3 regions of the Blautia caccae genome follow, and region 2 is predicted to be linked to each of the others. Evidence: predicted binding sites of a transcription regulator. Region 2 holds the regulator's gene; each other region holds the start of a gene.
The links. The regulator Rex, encoded in region 2, represses fermentation and respiration genes when NADH is low (regulators of the CRP and FNR family bind a similar motif). The targets are predictions, from matches to a motif close to ATTGTTAANTANTTAACAAT.

Region 1: the regulator Rex is predicted to act here: its motif matches at 1,670-1,689, upstream of WMO65_RS08690 (acyl-CoA carboxylase subunit beta).
Region 3: the regulator Rex is predicted to act here: its motif matches at 2,977-2,996, upstream of WMO65_RS02185 (phosphoenolpyruvate carboxykinase (ATP)).

What each region holds. Positions count from the first base shown of each region.
Region 1 is NZ_JBBMFP010000006.1:141,899-147,118, reverse strand. Features, by position in the region: gene trpB (tryptophan synthase subunit beta) at 1-788, shown strand, start outside; gene trpA (tryptophan synthase subunit alpha) at 781-1,563, shown strand; gene WMO65_RS08690 (acyl-CoA carboxylase subunit beta) at 1,862-3,298, shown strand; gene WMO65_RS08685 (OadG family transporter subunit) at 3,313-4,080, shown strand; gene WMO65_RS08680 (biotin/lipoyl-binding carrier protein) at 4,099-4,470, shown strand; gene WMO65_RS08675 (sodium ion-translocating decarboxylase subunit beta) at 4,587-5,220, shown strand, end outside.
Region 2 is NZ_JBBMFP010000002.1:163,248-168,467, reverse strand. Features, by position in the region: gene alr (alanine racemase) at 1-636, opposite strand, end outside; gene WMO65_RS02610 (NAD(P)H-hydrate dehydratase) at 633-2,135, opposite strand; gene WMO65_RS02605 (redox-sensing transcriptional repressor Rex) at 2,235-2,879, opposite strand; gene WMO65_RS02600 (ABC-F family ATP-binding cassette domain-containing protein) at 3,052-4,959, shown strand; gene WMO65_RS02595 (ABC transporter permease subunit) at 5,022-5,220, opposite strand, start outside.
Region 3 is NZ_JBBMFP010000002.1:56,505-61,724, forward strand. Features, by position in the region: gene WMO65_RS02170 (DED domain-containing protein) at 1-340, shown strand, start outside; gene WMO65_RS02175 (cell wall hydrolase) at 592-1,422, shown strand; gene thrC (threonine synthase) at 1,444-2,931, shown strand; gene WMO65_RS02185 (phosphoenolpyruvate carboxykinase (ATP)) at 3,054-4,745, shown strand; gene WMO65_RS02190 (HD domain-containing protein) at 4,850-5,220, shown strand, end outside.

The DNA of each region.
Region 1 (5,220 bases), on a different contig from region 2:
GACGCGAGGACACGGACCGCCAGGCTTTGAATGTATACCGCATGGAACTTCTGGGGGCGAAGGTACACCCTGTTGACAGCGGCACCGCGACTTTGAAGGATGCGGTAAATGAGACCATGAGGGAATGGACCAGAAGGATGGATGACACCCTGTATGTGCTGGGGTCTGTTATGGGGCCTCACCCCTTCCCCATGATTGTCCGCGATTTCCAGAAAATCATCGGAAAAGAGATCAAGGAGCAGCTGCAGGAAAAGGAAGGCAGACTTCCGGATGCTGTGATCGCCTGTGTGGGCGGCGGCAGCAATGCCATGGGAGCCTTTTATGAATTTATCCGGGAGGAGCAGGTACAGCTTATCGGATGTGAAGCGGCAGGCCTTGGCGTGGATACAGAAAAGCATGCTGCCACCATCGCCAGAGGTTCAGAAGGTGTCTTCCACGGCATGAAATCCCTGTTCTGCCAGGATGCGTACGGACAGATCGCGCCGGTATATTCCATCTCCGCGGGGCTTGATTACCCCGGCATCGGACCGGAACACGCCAATTTGAATGAGACAGGCAGAGCAGAATATGTGCCGATCACAGACGTGGAGGCAGTGGAGGCATTTGAATACCTCTCAAGGACCGAGGGCATTATCCCGGCCATAGAAAGCGCCCATGCAGTGGCATACGCAAGAAAACTGGCACCGACTATGGACAAAGATAAAATCATTGTTGTAAATATTTCCGGCAGAGGCGATAAGGATGTGGCTGCCATAGCACGATACAGAGGAGTGGAGATCTATGAATAAAATACAGCAGGCATTTGAAAACAAAAAAGCATTTATTCCCTTTATCACAGGCGGGGACCCCACGCTTGACGTGACAGAGCAGCTTCTGTACGCCATGGAGTCGGCAGGGGCTGACCTGATCGAGATCGGCATACCGTTTTCCGATCCCACAGCGGAAGGCCCTGTGATCCAGGAGGCCAACGAGAGAGCTCTGAAAGCGGGATGCACCACAGATAAATTGTTTGACATGATACAAAGGGCGAGAAAGAAAGTCACTGTGCCTATCGTATTTCTGACTTACGTGAATCCTATTTTTACATACGGCAAGGAGCGCTTCATGAAAAGATGTGTGGAGTGCGGGATAGACGGCATCATTGTTCCGGATATGCCCTATGAGGAAAGACAGGAGCTGGCACCTGCCTGCGACGCCTACGGGATTGATATCATCCCCCTCATAGCGCCCACGTCAAAGGACCGCATCACCATGATCGCAAAGGCAGCAAAAGGCTATATCTACTGTGTCTCCTCCTTGGGAGTGACCGGGGTGAGAAGTGAGATCAGGACAGACATCGGTGCCATGGTGGAGCTGGTCCGTCAGGCTACGGATGTACCGTGCGCAGTGGGGTTCGGAATATCTACCCCCGAGCAGGCGTATCACATGGCAAAGGTTTCAGACGGAGCCATCGTGGGTTCTGCAATTGTTAAAATTGTGGCAAAATACGGAAAAGATTGTGTGCCTTATGTGGCTCAGTATGTAAAAGAAATGAAGGCGGCAGTGGACCGGGCAAAGGGTTGAAAACAGCGGAGGATGGGCAGTTCCATCCTCCCTTTTTATGCAGAAAAATCCATATGGCGGAACATTACCTGCGCGTATTATGCAAGTCTGACAAAAAACATACACAATAATTAAATATTTCACAAATTCTTGTTGAAAAATTCCCGGAAAAAGGGTACAATTATAATCGGCAGAAATTGGTTTTGTCTTTTAACTCAACAAAGTAAAACCAGGAGGCGATTTCTGCATGAAAGCCGGATTATCACGCAGATTTTTCGTGCAGAATCCAGGTAAATAATAAAAAATGGAGGGCTGATAAATGAGTAATACAGCACAAAGCTTGGCAAGTAAAAGAATTGCTTCTTTACTTGATGAGAACAGTTTTGTTGAAATCGGCGGCTGTGTCACAGCCAGAAACACAGATTTCAACTTATCTGAAAAGGAAACACCGGCAGACGGTGTCATCACCGGTTACGGTGTCATTGACGGCAGCCTGGTGTATGTGTACAGCCAGGATGCTTCCGTTCTGAACGGAACCATCGGTGAAATGCATGCCAAAAAGATTGTCAGACTTTACGACCTGGCAATGAAGACAGGCGCTCCGGTGATCGGACTTGTGGACTGTGCAGGTCTGAGACTGCAGGAAGCTACAGACGCACTGAATGCTTTTGGCGAAATTTACACCAAACAGGTTATGGCGTCAGGTGTGATTCCGCAGATCACAGGTATCTTCGGGACCTGCGGCGGCGGTCTTGCAATCGTTCCGGCTCTTACCGATTTCACCTTCATGGAGGAGAAGAGCGGTAAACTGTTTGTAAACTCCCCCAACGCTTTAGAGGGAAATGAAATTTCCAAATGTGATACATCCAGCGCAAAATACCAGAGCGAAGAGGCTGGCCTGGTAGATGTTCTGGGAAGTGAGGAGGAAATCCTTGCACAGATGAGACTGCTGATATCTATGCTGCCTTCCAACTACGAAGACAATTCTTCCTATGAAGACTGCACTGATGATCTGAACCGTGTATGCCCGGAACTGGAAAACTGTGTTGGTGATACTGCCATTGCTCTTTCCCAGATCGCGGACAACAATGAGTTCTTTGAGGTAAAAGCTGCATACGCAAAAGACATGGTGACAGGCTTCATCCGTCTGAACGGCGCTACTGTGGGCTGCGTTGCCAACAGAAGCGAGGTTTACAACGATGAAGGGGAGAAGACAGAGTCCTTTGACAAGGTTCTCTCTGTAAGAGGATGCAAGAAAGCAGCAGATTTCGTTAAATTCTGTGACGCTTTTGAAATTCCGGTACTGTCTCTGACAAATGTAAAAGGCTACAAAGCTACAAAATGCTCAGAAGCCAACATTGCCAAGGCAGCGGCACAGCTTACTTACGCATTTACAAATGCAACCGTACCGAAGGTGAACATCGTGATCGGTGAAGCGTTCGGAAGTGCATATCTGGCAATGAACAGCAAATCCACAGGAGCGGACATGGTATTTGCATGGCCGGGCGCTCAGATCGGTATGATGGACGCGCGTCTTGCAGCTAAGATCATGTATGCAGACAGCGATGCTGCTACGATCAATGAAAAGGCCGCTGAATATGCTGACTTACAGTCAAGCGCAATGGCTGCTGCCAAGAGAGGTTATGTGGATTCCATCATCGAGGCAGAAGATACAAGAAAATATGTGATTGGTGCTTTTGAAATGTTATTCACAAAGAGAGAAGATCGTCCCAGCAAGAAACACGGCACGGTTTAGGCGAGGTGAATCATATGAAGCAGACATGGAAAAAATTAATTGGTTTAATCCTGATCGGAGTATGCGTCCTGGCTATGACAGCCTGCGGCAGCAGCAAAGACTCCACAGGCGGTTTGAAAAAGCTGGACGATGCCACCGTTGACTCTCTGGTGGAGAGCTTCGGAAGTGTTGTCGGCAACATTGCCAATCTGGATGAGGAATCCATCGCAAGCCTGATGGAAGGTGACGATGCCTTCAGTGCTTCCGCAGCCAGCGCATGGGACGGAGCCGGAGAAGATCTGGGAACATATGTTGAGACAACCAAGGGCGAGGTGGAGGACAAAGACGGCAGCTATATTCTTACGCTGACCTGTACTTTTGAGAAACGCAGTGCAGACTGCATCTTTACTTTGGACAAAAACGGCAATCCTCTCAGCGTGACTATTGACCCGCAGTACTCAATGGGCGAAAAAATGGCACAGGCAGGACAGAATACACTTCTGGGTGTTGGTACTGTTTTTGTAATGCTTATCTTCCTGTGCTTTGTTATTTCCTTAATGAAATACATTCCGGGCTTTGTAGAGTCCTTTGGCAAGAAGAAAGCTGTTCCGGAAGAGATTCAAGTTCCGGCTGCCCCGGCTGCTCCTGTTATTCCTGAAGCAGCGGAAGAAGAGGTTGTGGATGACGGTGAGCTGATTGCAGTCATTGCAGCGGCGATCGCAGCATCTGAAAATACATCTACAGACAGTTTTGTAGTTCGTTCCATCAGAAAATCAACAAAAAGAAATTGGCAGAGAGCCTAATCACAGGAGGAAATGGTTATGAAATCTTATACAATTACAGTTAATGGCGTTGCATACGATGTAACAGTGGAAGAGGGCGCAGGAAACGCAGCAGCTCCTGCGGCAGCACCGAAGGCTGCTCCCAAGGCAGCACCGAAAGCAGCTCCGGCAGCAAAACCTGCAGCATCTGCAGCAGGCGCAGTGGCAGTTACCGCATCTGTTCCGGGTAAAGTATTCAAAGTGGAAGCAAGTGTGGGACAGGCAGTAAAAGCCGGCGATAACATTGTCATCCTGGAAGCCATGAAAATGGAAATTCCGGTTGTTGCTCCGCAGGACGGTACCATTGCAAGTATTGACGTGGCAGTTGGTGATTCCGTAGAAAACGGCGATACACTGGCATCCATGAACTAGAATTTGCAAGCATTTGTAAATTCCCGACAGCTAAGAGATAAATCTTGCTGATACAATAGAAAGCACACATCGAGAACTTTCTATTGTCACGAATACGAACAATGGGAGGTAATATAATGTCTAACGTTACAGATACACTGTCTAACCTGCTCCACCAGACAGCGTTTTTCAATCTGACATGGGGAAATTACCTTATGATTTTAGTTGCCTTTGTTTTCCTTTTCCTGGCAATTAAAAAAGGATTTGAACCGCTTCTTCTGGTGCCGATTGCTTTCGGTATGCTGTTGGTTAATATCTATCCTGATATTATGGCACAGCCATACACGGATGCAGCAGGAATCGAGCACGCAGGTGGACTTCTTCACTATTTTTATCTGATGGATGAATGGAGTATTCTTCCGTCCCTGATCTTCATGGGTGTTGGTGCCATGACAGACTTTGGCCCGCTGATCGCAAACCCCAAGAGCTTTCTTATGGGTGCGGCAGCACAGCTGGGTATCTACATGGCGTACTTCCTGGCTATCTTCATGGGATTCAACGGAAAGGCAGCAGCAGCTATCTCCATTATCGGCGGTGCTGACGGCCCGACCTCCATCTTCCTGGCAGGTAAACTGGGGCAGACAATGCTCATGGGACCCATTGCGGTGGCGGCATATTCCTATATGTCCCTGGTTCCGATCATCCAGCCGCCGATCATGAAACTTCTCACAACAGAGAAGGAGCGCAAGATCAAAATGGAACAGCTCCGTC
Region 2 (5,220 bases):
GATGATACCTGCGCTGTTGGAACAGTGCTTCAGAGGCACATGTAGCCCCTTCTCCTCCAGTGCATGGACAAATTTCAGGTATCTCTCAAGCTGCACATACGCCGGTTCCCTGTCCGTCTCATCGGCTCTGGCAAAATGTGTGAACAGACCTTCTACTTCAAGGCCGGGCATCTCTGCAATCTTCAGAATCTCCGGTACATCATGCTGTAAGTCGCGATAGCCGATACGGGTCATGCCTGTATCCAGCTTAATATGTATCTTTACTGTTTTGTTCAGCCGCTTTGCCGTGTCCGATAAATCCTCAGCCATCTTACCGGTAAAAACGGTTGGACGGAAATCGTTTTTGATGATCGTCTCGTAATCTTCCAGGAAGGTATATCCAAGGATTAGAACAGGCTTTTTGATGCCGCCCTCCCGAAGAGCAAGTCCCTCTTCCACACAGGCCACTGCAAATCCCCAGATATAGGGCAGTGATTCTATGTGTTCGGCAATGGGAAGCGCTCCGTGTCCATAGCCGTCCGCTTTGAGTACGGCTATGATCTTCGTGTCCTCATGGATATTCTTCTTCATATTTTCCAGATTATAGGAAACCGCATCCAAATCTATGGAAACGTAAATCCTGTTTGGTGTCTTCATAAAACTGCTCCTCTTTTCTTCAAGATCTCCGCTGCCTGTGTAATGATATCCCCGGCAATCATGCTGTACTCACCTTTTTGGGCGGCGGCCATATCCCCTGCCATACCGTGGAAATAAACGCCGAGAGCTGCCGCCTCCCTGGCTGAAAGTCCCTGGGACAAAAATCCCATGAGGATGCCAAAGAGCACGTCCCCGCTTCCCGCTGTTGCCATACCGCTGTTGCCGGAGGTGTTGATAAATATCTCCTCGCCGCCGTCGGAAATGACGGTACGTGAATCTTTACACACGACTGTCAGGTGATATTTCCCGGCAAAACGTTTTGTCAGGTAAAGAGGCGCTTCCTTCCACTCCTCCACAGATACCCCGGAGATTCTGGAAAACTCACCCAGATGCGGTGTCACAAGGACCGGTGCCGGATATTGGGACAGCACTTCCATTCTGCCGGCCAGCAGATTCAGGCCGTCCGCGTCGATCAGCAGAGGTTTTCTGCCCTCCGCCAGTATGGTATACAAAATATCTTCCGCCTGCTGTCCTGTGCCGAGTCCCGGTCCTACCCCGATCACATCAGCCCATGCAAGCCCTTCCCGAATCTGTTCTTTTCGGATCTCTTCATCGTCATAAAAGCTGTACATGGCCTCCGGCAGCATTGTGGTCAGTGCCTGACGGTTCTCTTCCCTGGTATGTACCTTTATCATGCCTGCGCCGGCCCTAAGAGCCGCACAGGCGGAGAGATATGCCGCGCCGCTTATATCCCGGCTGCCGGCTGCCAGGAATATTTTCCCGAAAGTCCCTTTGTTCCCGTCCGGTTTTCTCGCCGGAATCCGGCACAGATCCTTCTCCTCACAGCTCTGTATGGACAGTTCAAAATCATTCTGAGGCAGCCTGTAGATTCCGATATCAGCCGTCCTTACCTTGCCCGCGCAGGATGCGCCCGGGTAGAATAAAAGACCTGCCTTCTCATAAGCAAAGGTGACTGTCACATCAGCCTTCACTGCGCAGCCCAGCACTTTCCCCGTATCAGCACTGATACCTGAGGGAATGTCCACTGCCATGACCTTTGCCCCTGACCGGTTCAGAGCTTCGATGGTGTCCCTGTATTTTCCGCCCACTTCCCTGGACAGGCCTACACCAAAGACAGCATCTACTATAGTAGTATATTCAGCAGGTACTGCATTCTTGACAAAGGATATATGATAATTTTCTGCAATTTTCACTTGCTTTCTCATTTCTTCTGTATAATGGTCCTTTTTTCCAAGTATACAGATATCTGCCGAGACACCTGTCATATGGAGTATACGGGCCACCGCTACGCCGTCCGCACCGTTATTTCCGGTACCGCAGAGCACCAGAACTCTTTTCAGAGGAAAATTTTCCTCCCGAAGTGCCTGACAGACACTCAGAGCTGCCCGCTCCATAAGTACCAGGGAGGGAACCCCGATCTCGTGGATCGTGTATTCATCCAATAGCTTCATCTGTCCGCCGGTTACGATTTGTTTCATATCATACACTCCTCTCTTATTCCGGTATGAATCAGGGACGTCTGTCAAACCTTCCTGCAGAGCAAAAGGCCGCCGCAAAAATTCCGCAGCAGCCTTTTCTTACTTTTTATGTTCGGTCACATAACAATTCAGGTTATAAGACAATCGCATGAGGCTCTCAGAAAGGTGTACATTTTCCACGATGACATCCTCCGGGACCTCCAGATCCAGATGTGCGAAATTCCAGATGGCTTTGATTCCGTTTTCCACCAGCAGGTTGGCTGTCTCCTCCGCGTTATTCTTAGGCAGAGTCAGCGCTGCTATCTGAACATCATTATCCTTCAGATACTGGGGAAGTTCATCCATCATAAGAATTTCGTTCCCACGGATAGAGATACCTTTCAGAACCGGATTCACATCAAATATACCCACCACTTTAAATCCGCGCTTTTCAAACTGTACATAATTGGCCAGTGCCTGTCCCAGATTGCCGGCTCCGATGATGATCATGTTGTGGGTCCTGTCGAGCCCCAGGATCTTGGCGATCTCTGTGTACAGGTACTGCACATTATAGCCGTATCCCTGCTGCCCGAATCCTCCGAAATTGTTCAGGTCCTGGCGGATCTGGGATGCGGTCACGCGCATCTTGCTGCTCAGCTCGTTTGAGGAAATACGTTCCACACCATCTTCCAAAAGTTCTCCTAAATATCTGTAATATCGGGGAAGTCTTCTGATGACTGCTTTCGATATGCATTTTTCGTCCACGACTTTACCCTCCTTATGTCTAAGTTTTCTGTTTCATATAGGAATATTATATATAATTGTTAAAATAAAGTCAAATACAATTCCAGTTATTGTTGTTTTTATCTGTTGTCAAATTCTGAATTTCCGATATAATAGGAAGGGTGAACCAAAAGATAAAGGAGATTCGTATAAAATGATACTGGCATGTCAAAACATTGAAAAATCGTTCGGAGGCATGAATCTGATCCATGATGCCTCCTTCCATATAGAAGAACGCGAAAAAGCCGCCCTGGTGGGCATCAACGGAGCAGGAAAATCCACACTGCTGCGCATCATCATGCAGGAGATTCCCGCGGACAGCGGAGAGGTAATCTTATCAAGGGGCAGGACCATCGGCTATCTGGCCCAGCATCAGGAGTTGGACAGCGCGCTTACCATCTATGACTCTCTGCTCCAGGTCAAACAGCATATTCTGGATATGGAGCTCCATATGCGCAGAACCGAAAAACAGATGAAGCACGCCCAAGGGGAGGAGCTGGACCGCCTGATGGAGACGTATTCCCGGCTGACCCATGAGTTTGAGATGGAGAACGGCTATGCGTATAAAAGTGAGCTTGTGGGCGTACTGAAGGGACTCGGCTTTCCGGAGAGTGACTTTGAAAAAGAAATCTCCACCCTGTCAGGAGGCCAGAAGACCCGTGTGGCCCTTGGCCGCCTGCTGCTGTCAAAACCGGATATCATCCTTCTGGATGAGCCTACCAACCATCTGGATATGGACTCTATCTCCTGGCTGGAGACGTACCTTTTGAATTATCCGGGAGCTGTCCTTATCGTATCCCACGACCGGTATTTTTTGGACAGGATCGTGACCAAGGTGATTGATATTGACAACGGAAAGGTAAGCTCCTTCAGCGGAAACTATTCCGCCTACAGTGAGAAAAAGGCCCAGCTTCGCAGAGATGCCTACCAGGCCTACCTCAATCAGCAGCAGGAGATCAAACACCAGGAGGAAGTCATTGCCAAATTAAAGCAGTTCAACCGGGAAAAGTCCATTAAGCGGGCTGAGAGCCGGGAAAAGATGCTGGATAAGATTGAAGTCATAGAAAAACCGACTGAGGTAAACGCGTCCATGCGTATTTACCTGAAGCCCCGCATAGAGAGCGGCATGGATGTGCTGACCGTGGAACATCTCTCTAAATCCTTTCCCTCCCTCCCGCTGTTTTCTGATCTGAACTTTTCCATCAAACGCGGGGAGCGTGTGGCCATCATCGGGAATAACGGAACCGGAAAAACGACGATACTCAAAATACTGAACGAGCTGGTCCCGGCCGACGCCGGCGTCTTCCATCTGGGAAGTAAAGTACACATCGGCTACTATGACCAGGAGCACCACGTACTGCATATGGAAAAAACCATCTTCGAGGAGATTTCGGATGATTTTCCCAAGCTCACCAACACGGAGATCCGCAATCTGCTGGCTGCCTTTCTCTTTACCGGGGATGATGTCTTTAAAAAGATCGCATCCTTAAGCGGCGGGGAACGGGGTCGCGTATCCCTGGCAAAGCTCATGCTCTCAGAAGCCAATTTCCTGATCCTGGATGAGCCTACCAACCATCTTGACATTATGTCAAAGGAGATCCTGGAGGAGGCCCTGCGCAATTATACGGGTACGGTGCTGTATGTATCCCATGACCGTTACTTTATCAACCGTACCGCCACCAGGATCCTGGAGCTGACCAACCAGAGTATGGTAAACTATATCGGCAACTATGATTATTACATGGAGAAGAGGGAGGAGCTCACCCGCATCTATGCGCCGGGCCTTGAGGAGGAACAGGCTGCGGAATCCGTATCCGCCACGAAACTGGACTGGAAACAGCGCAAAGAAGAACAGGCACGCCAGAGAAAGCGTGAAAATGATCTGAAGAAGACAGAGGCAGAGATTGAACGCCTGGAAACCAGGGACAAAGAGATCGACAGTGAGATGGAAAAGCCTGAGGTTGCCGTCAATGTGGCTGAATGCGTCCGGCTTGCCAATGAAAAAGCTGAGATCGCAGAAAAGCTGGAAGAACTGTATGAAAAATGGGAAGAGCTGGCATAATGCCTGCTCCTCCCGTTTTTTATATCCGGCTGCTATCCTTCGGCCGTCTGCGATTCCATCTCTTACAAAGGCAGATCCCGTTTGCTGAACCGTATGATCCCGATTCCCATAAGCAGGATTCCTGCCAGATATAAAATGCCGCACATGATCCACGCCTTCCCGTCACCTGCAGCCAGCCCGTCAATATCAAAGAGGGTTATGGGGGTGGCGTATTTTACTTTCTCGAATTTATCCCCCACCTGTGATATCATCTGCAGGAGA
Region 3 (5,220 bases), 110 kb from region 2:
GAACCTTTCCAAACAGGAGAAGGAGGCCCTTCGATATCTTTTTTGGTCCTATTTGACAAATGCACAGGAAAGCCTGCCTGACGGCGGAAGTGGACATATAGATGTAATGCTGTCCACTTGGGAGGAACTGACGGAAGAAGGTTTGATCGATAAAGAAAACCTGGATTTTCCGGAAGGAATTCTGATAACCATAAAAGCAGGACAGATAAAAAATGACAGTTTCCGGTTTGATGTGGAAAAATGGCGTTCCGGTCTTGGTGCTATCGGGTATGACTCCTGCGAAGGGACATTTGAGGACGGCGCCGGAACTTACCGTCTGGGTGCGGCCTGGATATCATAAGCAGATAGAATAAAAGAAGATACAGATATTTCCACATTTTAGTGAAATAGAGGAAAAAAGCACGAAAAAGTGTATAAAATAACTATCAATAAATAAGATAATATTGTGAAGATTAGCTAAAAGACGCCCCGGCTTATTGACTTCCATTGCCCAATTATTTTATAATCCATATAATTCATGACATCAGAAACGGAACTGAGAGGTATCACTGGTGTCTATTCGAGATAAGAAAACAGGCAAAGGAAAAAGGTATGGACATTATTCGTACGATTGCGGCCGGATTTTTATTTTTGATCCGGAAGATATCTAAAAAGAGCCGGAGAACCTGTGCGCTGGTTATGACAGGGGCAGTGGTGATCGCTGCCGTGGCATTCACCTTCCATGGGCTTCATGCAGGCGGAAAAAATAATGTATATGCATCTGTGAGTGACGACAAAGATCCGCCTAACGATAAGGATGAGCCAGAGGAAGAACAGCTGTACGGTCTGGACGCAATTATTTCAGGCGTACTGATAAGTCAGGATACCCAGAGCGAAGTACATCGGCTCGGCACCTCCTGTGAGGCTGTGCTGGTAGGGCAGAGAACAGGAAAAAAGGTGCAGGAATCACATTTTGATTTCAGTGAAGAGACAGCCAGCAGTGTGGCTGAACTGGAGAATCATTCCATCGGCGCTTCTGAGAGTCTCCTCAGGATGACGGACCAGGATTATGAGACGCTTCTTAAAATTGTGGAGGCGGAAGCCGGCGGAGAGGATATCAAAGGCCGTATTTTGGTGGCAAATGTGATCTTCAACCGGGTGAAAAGCCCTGATTTTCCCAACAGTATTCACGATGTGGTGTGGGAGAATTCGGACGGAAGTCCCCAGTTTTCTCCTACGGTTGACGGCAGAATCGATACGGTCACCGTTTCAGAGGGGACCAGAGAAGCGGTCAACCGGGCGATAGACGGGGAGGATTACTCCCAGGGTGCACTGTTCTTCATGGAAGAGGCTTATGCGGAACAGCACAATATTAAATGGTTTAAAGAGGATTTAAAATTTTTATTCCAATATGGGGTACATGACTTTTTCACGTATCCGTAAAGAAGAAAGGACTTAAAAAAGATGGAGATTTTGTACAAGAGCACAAGAGGAACAGGGGAATGCGTAAAGGCATCCGAGGCAATTTTAAAAGGACTCTCAAAGGACGGCGGACTGTTCGTACCCACAAGTATTCCCAGGCTGGATATTCCCATGGAAAAATTGGCGGAGATGACTTATCAGGAGATTGCTTATGAGGTTATGAGCCGTTTTCTGACCGATTTTACAGAGGAAGAGTTAAAGGCATGTATTGCCAGAGCCTATGATTCCAAATTCGATACAGAGGAGATCGCCCCTCTGGTAAAGGCAGGCGGCGCATATTATCTGGAGCTGTTTCACGGAGCGACCATAGCGTTCAAGGATATGGCACTTTCCATCCTGCCCCATCTTTTGACCACCTCCGCAAAGAAAAATCATGTAAAAAATGAGATCGTTATCCTCACTGCCACATCAGGCGATACAGGCAAAGCAGCTATGGCCGGTTTCGCAGATGTGCCCGGTACAAGGATCATTGTCTTTTATCCCAAGAATGGTGTCAGCCCCATCCAGGAAAAACAGATGGTGACACAGAAGGGAAATAATACATATGTGGTGGGAATCACAGGCAATTTTGATGATGCCCAGACCGCAGTGAAAAAAATGTTCAATGACAAGGCCATGGAGGAGGAGCTTGACAAGGCAGGCTTCCAGTTCTCTTCTGCCAACTCCATCAATATCGGCCGTCTGGTGCCTCAGGTGGTGTATTATGTTTACGCTTACGTGAACCTTTTCAAGAACGGTGAGATAAAAGATGGTGAAAAAATTAACGTAACAGTGCCCACCGGAAACTTCGGAAACATTCTGGCAGCCTATTATGCCAAGAATATGGGCCTGCCAATCGATAAATTGATCTGTGCCTCCAATGAGAACAAAGTTCTCTTTGACTTTTTCTCTACCGGAAGCTATGACAGGAACCGTGACTTCATTCTGACCTCCTCTCCATCCATGGATATCCTTATATCCAGCAACCTGGAAAGGCTTATTTACCGCATTGCAGGGGAAAATGCGGACAAAAACCGGGAGATGATGGAGCAGCTTACCAAGGGCGGAACCTATCAGATCACAGAGGAAATGCGCGGCCAGCTTGCTGATTTCTATGGCAATTTTGCTACAGAGGAGGAGACTGCCCAGGCTATAAAGGCTCTTTATGAGGATACAGGCTACGTGATTGACACCCATACAGCGGTTGCTGCCTGTGTTTACGGAAAATACACAGATGAGACCGGGGACAGCACCAAGACGGTCATCGCCTCCACAGCCAGTCCGTTTAAATTCACAAGAAGCGTCATGAACGCCATTGACAGCAAATATGATGCCATGGGTGATTTCGAGCTGGTGGATGAATTGTCCAAAATTGCAAATGTGAAGGTTCCCAATGCCATTGAGGAAATCCGTACAGCCCCTGTTCTGCACGATACCGTGGTGGACGTTCCTGATATGCCTGCCGCAGTAAAAAATGTGCTCGGAATTTAAAAAATAAAAATTCTATAAAATGTAAAAAAATCGTCAAGAAAATACATTGTTAAAGTATTGACTTTTAAAAACTAACATGAGATAATAAATTGACTTTGAGATAAGATTAAGGAGGAAACCATATGTCAACAAAAGCATATTACCCAATCAACGAGATTGGAGCAGGCAAAACTGGCTTCAGCAAAACTCGTTCCATTATTGAAGCAGCATTCTATGGCAACAATGTTGTTAAGGTTAACACATTAAAAGAGGCATATGAATTAGCGAAGAACTCACCTGGAACAGTCGTTACAGATATGCCTGTTTATAGAGGCGAAGAGTTTGGTCTTGAGAGAGATGCTAAAGTTTTATTATTCAACGATGGTGCTATCACAGGACGTTATGCAGCAGCACGCCGTATTGCCGGAGAACCAGGTGTTGACTGCGCGGCTCTTGACAAAGTGGCTATGGATGCTATTTATGAAGCCCGCTGGAAAACCATGTACCATGCAGAGGTATATGTAGGTCTGGACCCAGAATTCATGGTAAAAGCTCACCTGCTGATTCCGGAAGGCGAAGAGAACATCATGTACTCCTGGATGCTGAACTTCCAGTATATGTCTGATGACTATGTAAAAATGTATAAAAATTCCCAGCCTGTAGGCGGCGGAAAAGAAGCAGATATTTTTATCTTCTCAGATCCTCAGTGGGCACCTGCAAGCCGTCCGGGCGTTGACTTCAGCTGCTTAAGCGATCCGCAGACTCTGTGCTACTTCAACACAGACCAGAACTGTGCTTGTATCCTTGGTATGAGATACTTCGGTGAGCACAAAAAAGGTACTCTGACCATGGCTTGGGCAATTGCCAACAGAAATGGTTATGCAGCATGCCACGGCGGACAGAAAGAGTACACACTGGCTGACGGCTCCAAATACGTTGCTTCTGTATACGGTCTGTCAGGATCAGGTAAATCTACCATCACACATGCAAAACACAATGGCAAATACGAGATCAAGGTTCTGCATGATGATGCATTCATCATCAACACAGATACTTGTGCTTCCGTAGCGTTAGAGCCTACATACTTCGATAAAACTCAGGATTATCCTGCAGGATGCGATGACAACAAGTTTCTTCTGACATCCATGAATAACTCTGCTACATTAGACGAGGATGGAAACATCCAGCTTGTAACAGAAGATATCAGAAATGGTAACGGACGTGCGATCAAATCCAAACTGTGGGCACCGAACCGCGTTGACAAGATCGACGAGCCGGTTAACGCAATCTTCTGGATCATGAAAGACCCGACCATTCCGCCGGTAGTGAAATTAAAAGGTGCTTCTTTAGCATCTGTAATGGGCGCTACTCTGGCTACAAAACGTTCTTCAGCAGAGCGTCTTGCACCGGGCGTTGATCCGAATAAGCTGGTTGTTGTTCCTTACGCTAACCCGTTCAGAACATATCCGTTAGCTGATGACTACGAGAAATTCAAAAAACTGGTTGAAGAGAAAAATGTAGACTGCTACATCATCAACACAGGCGATTTCATGGGCAAGAAAGTACAGCCGAAAGATACTTTAGGTATCCTGGAAGCAATCGTAGAGAAGAAAGCAGACTTCAAACCTTGGGGACCGTTCTCCGATATCGAAATCTTCGATTGGGAAGGATTCGTTCCGGATATGAATGATGCAAGCTACGTTGATCAGCTCAGAGCTCGTATGAATGACCGTGTCAATGAAATCAAAGCTTTTGAGACAAAGAAAGATGGATATGACAAACTTCCTGCTGACGCTTTAGAGGCAATCCAGAAAGTTGTTGAAGAGCTGAAATAATTCAGTCTTGTAATAGAAATCTTGCGGACCGTCAGTGATGGCGGTCCGTTTTCCTGTTTCATACCCGGAGATATTCAAAGGTCCTCGGGCAGCGGAGAAAATATATGATGGATTTGGAATATGCAAAAGAAAGTTTCCGGCAATATCTCAATCATTACGACAGAAGCGACGATAAGATCATGCTGAAGGAGGTCCATACCTTCTGTGTCCTGGATGCAGCGGACTATATCTGCAGGGAAGAGAAGATTTCCAAGGAAGACCACGAACTGGCTCTTCTCATAGCTCTGCTTCACGATATCGGACGGTTTGAACAGTTGAAGACCTTCCACAGCTATGACGACAATTTGTTTGACCATGCCGAGTTCGGCGTAAAGGTCCTCTTTGAGGACGGCATGATCAGGCAGTTTATCCGCGATGACAGGTATGACCCTATCATCAGGACAGCGATTGCCTGTCATTCCCTCTATGAAATACC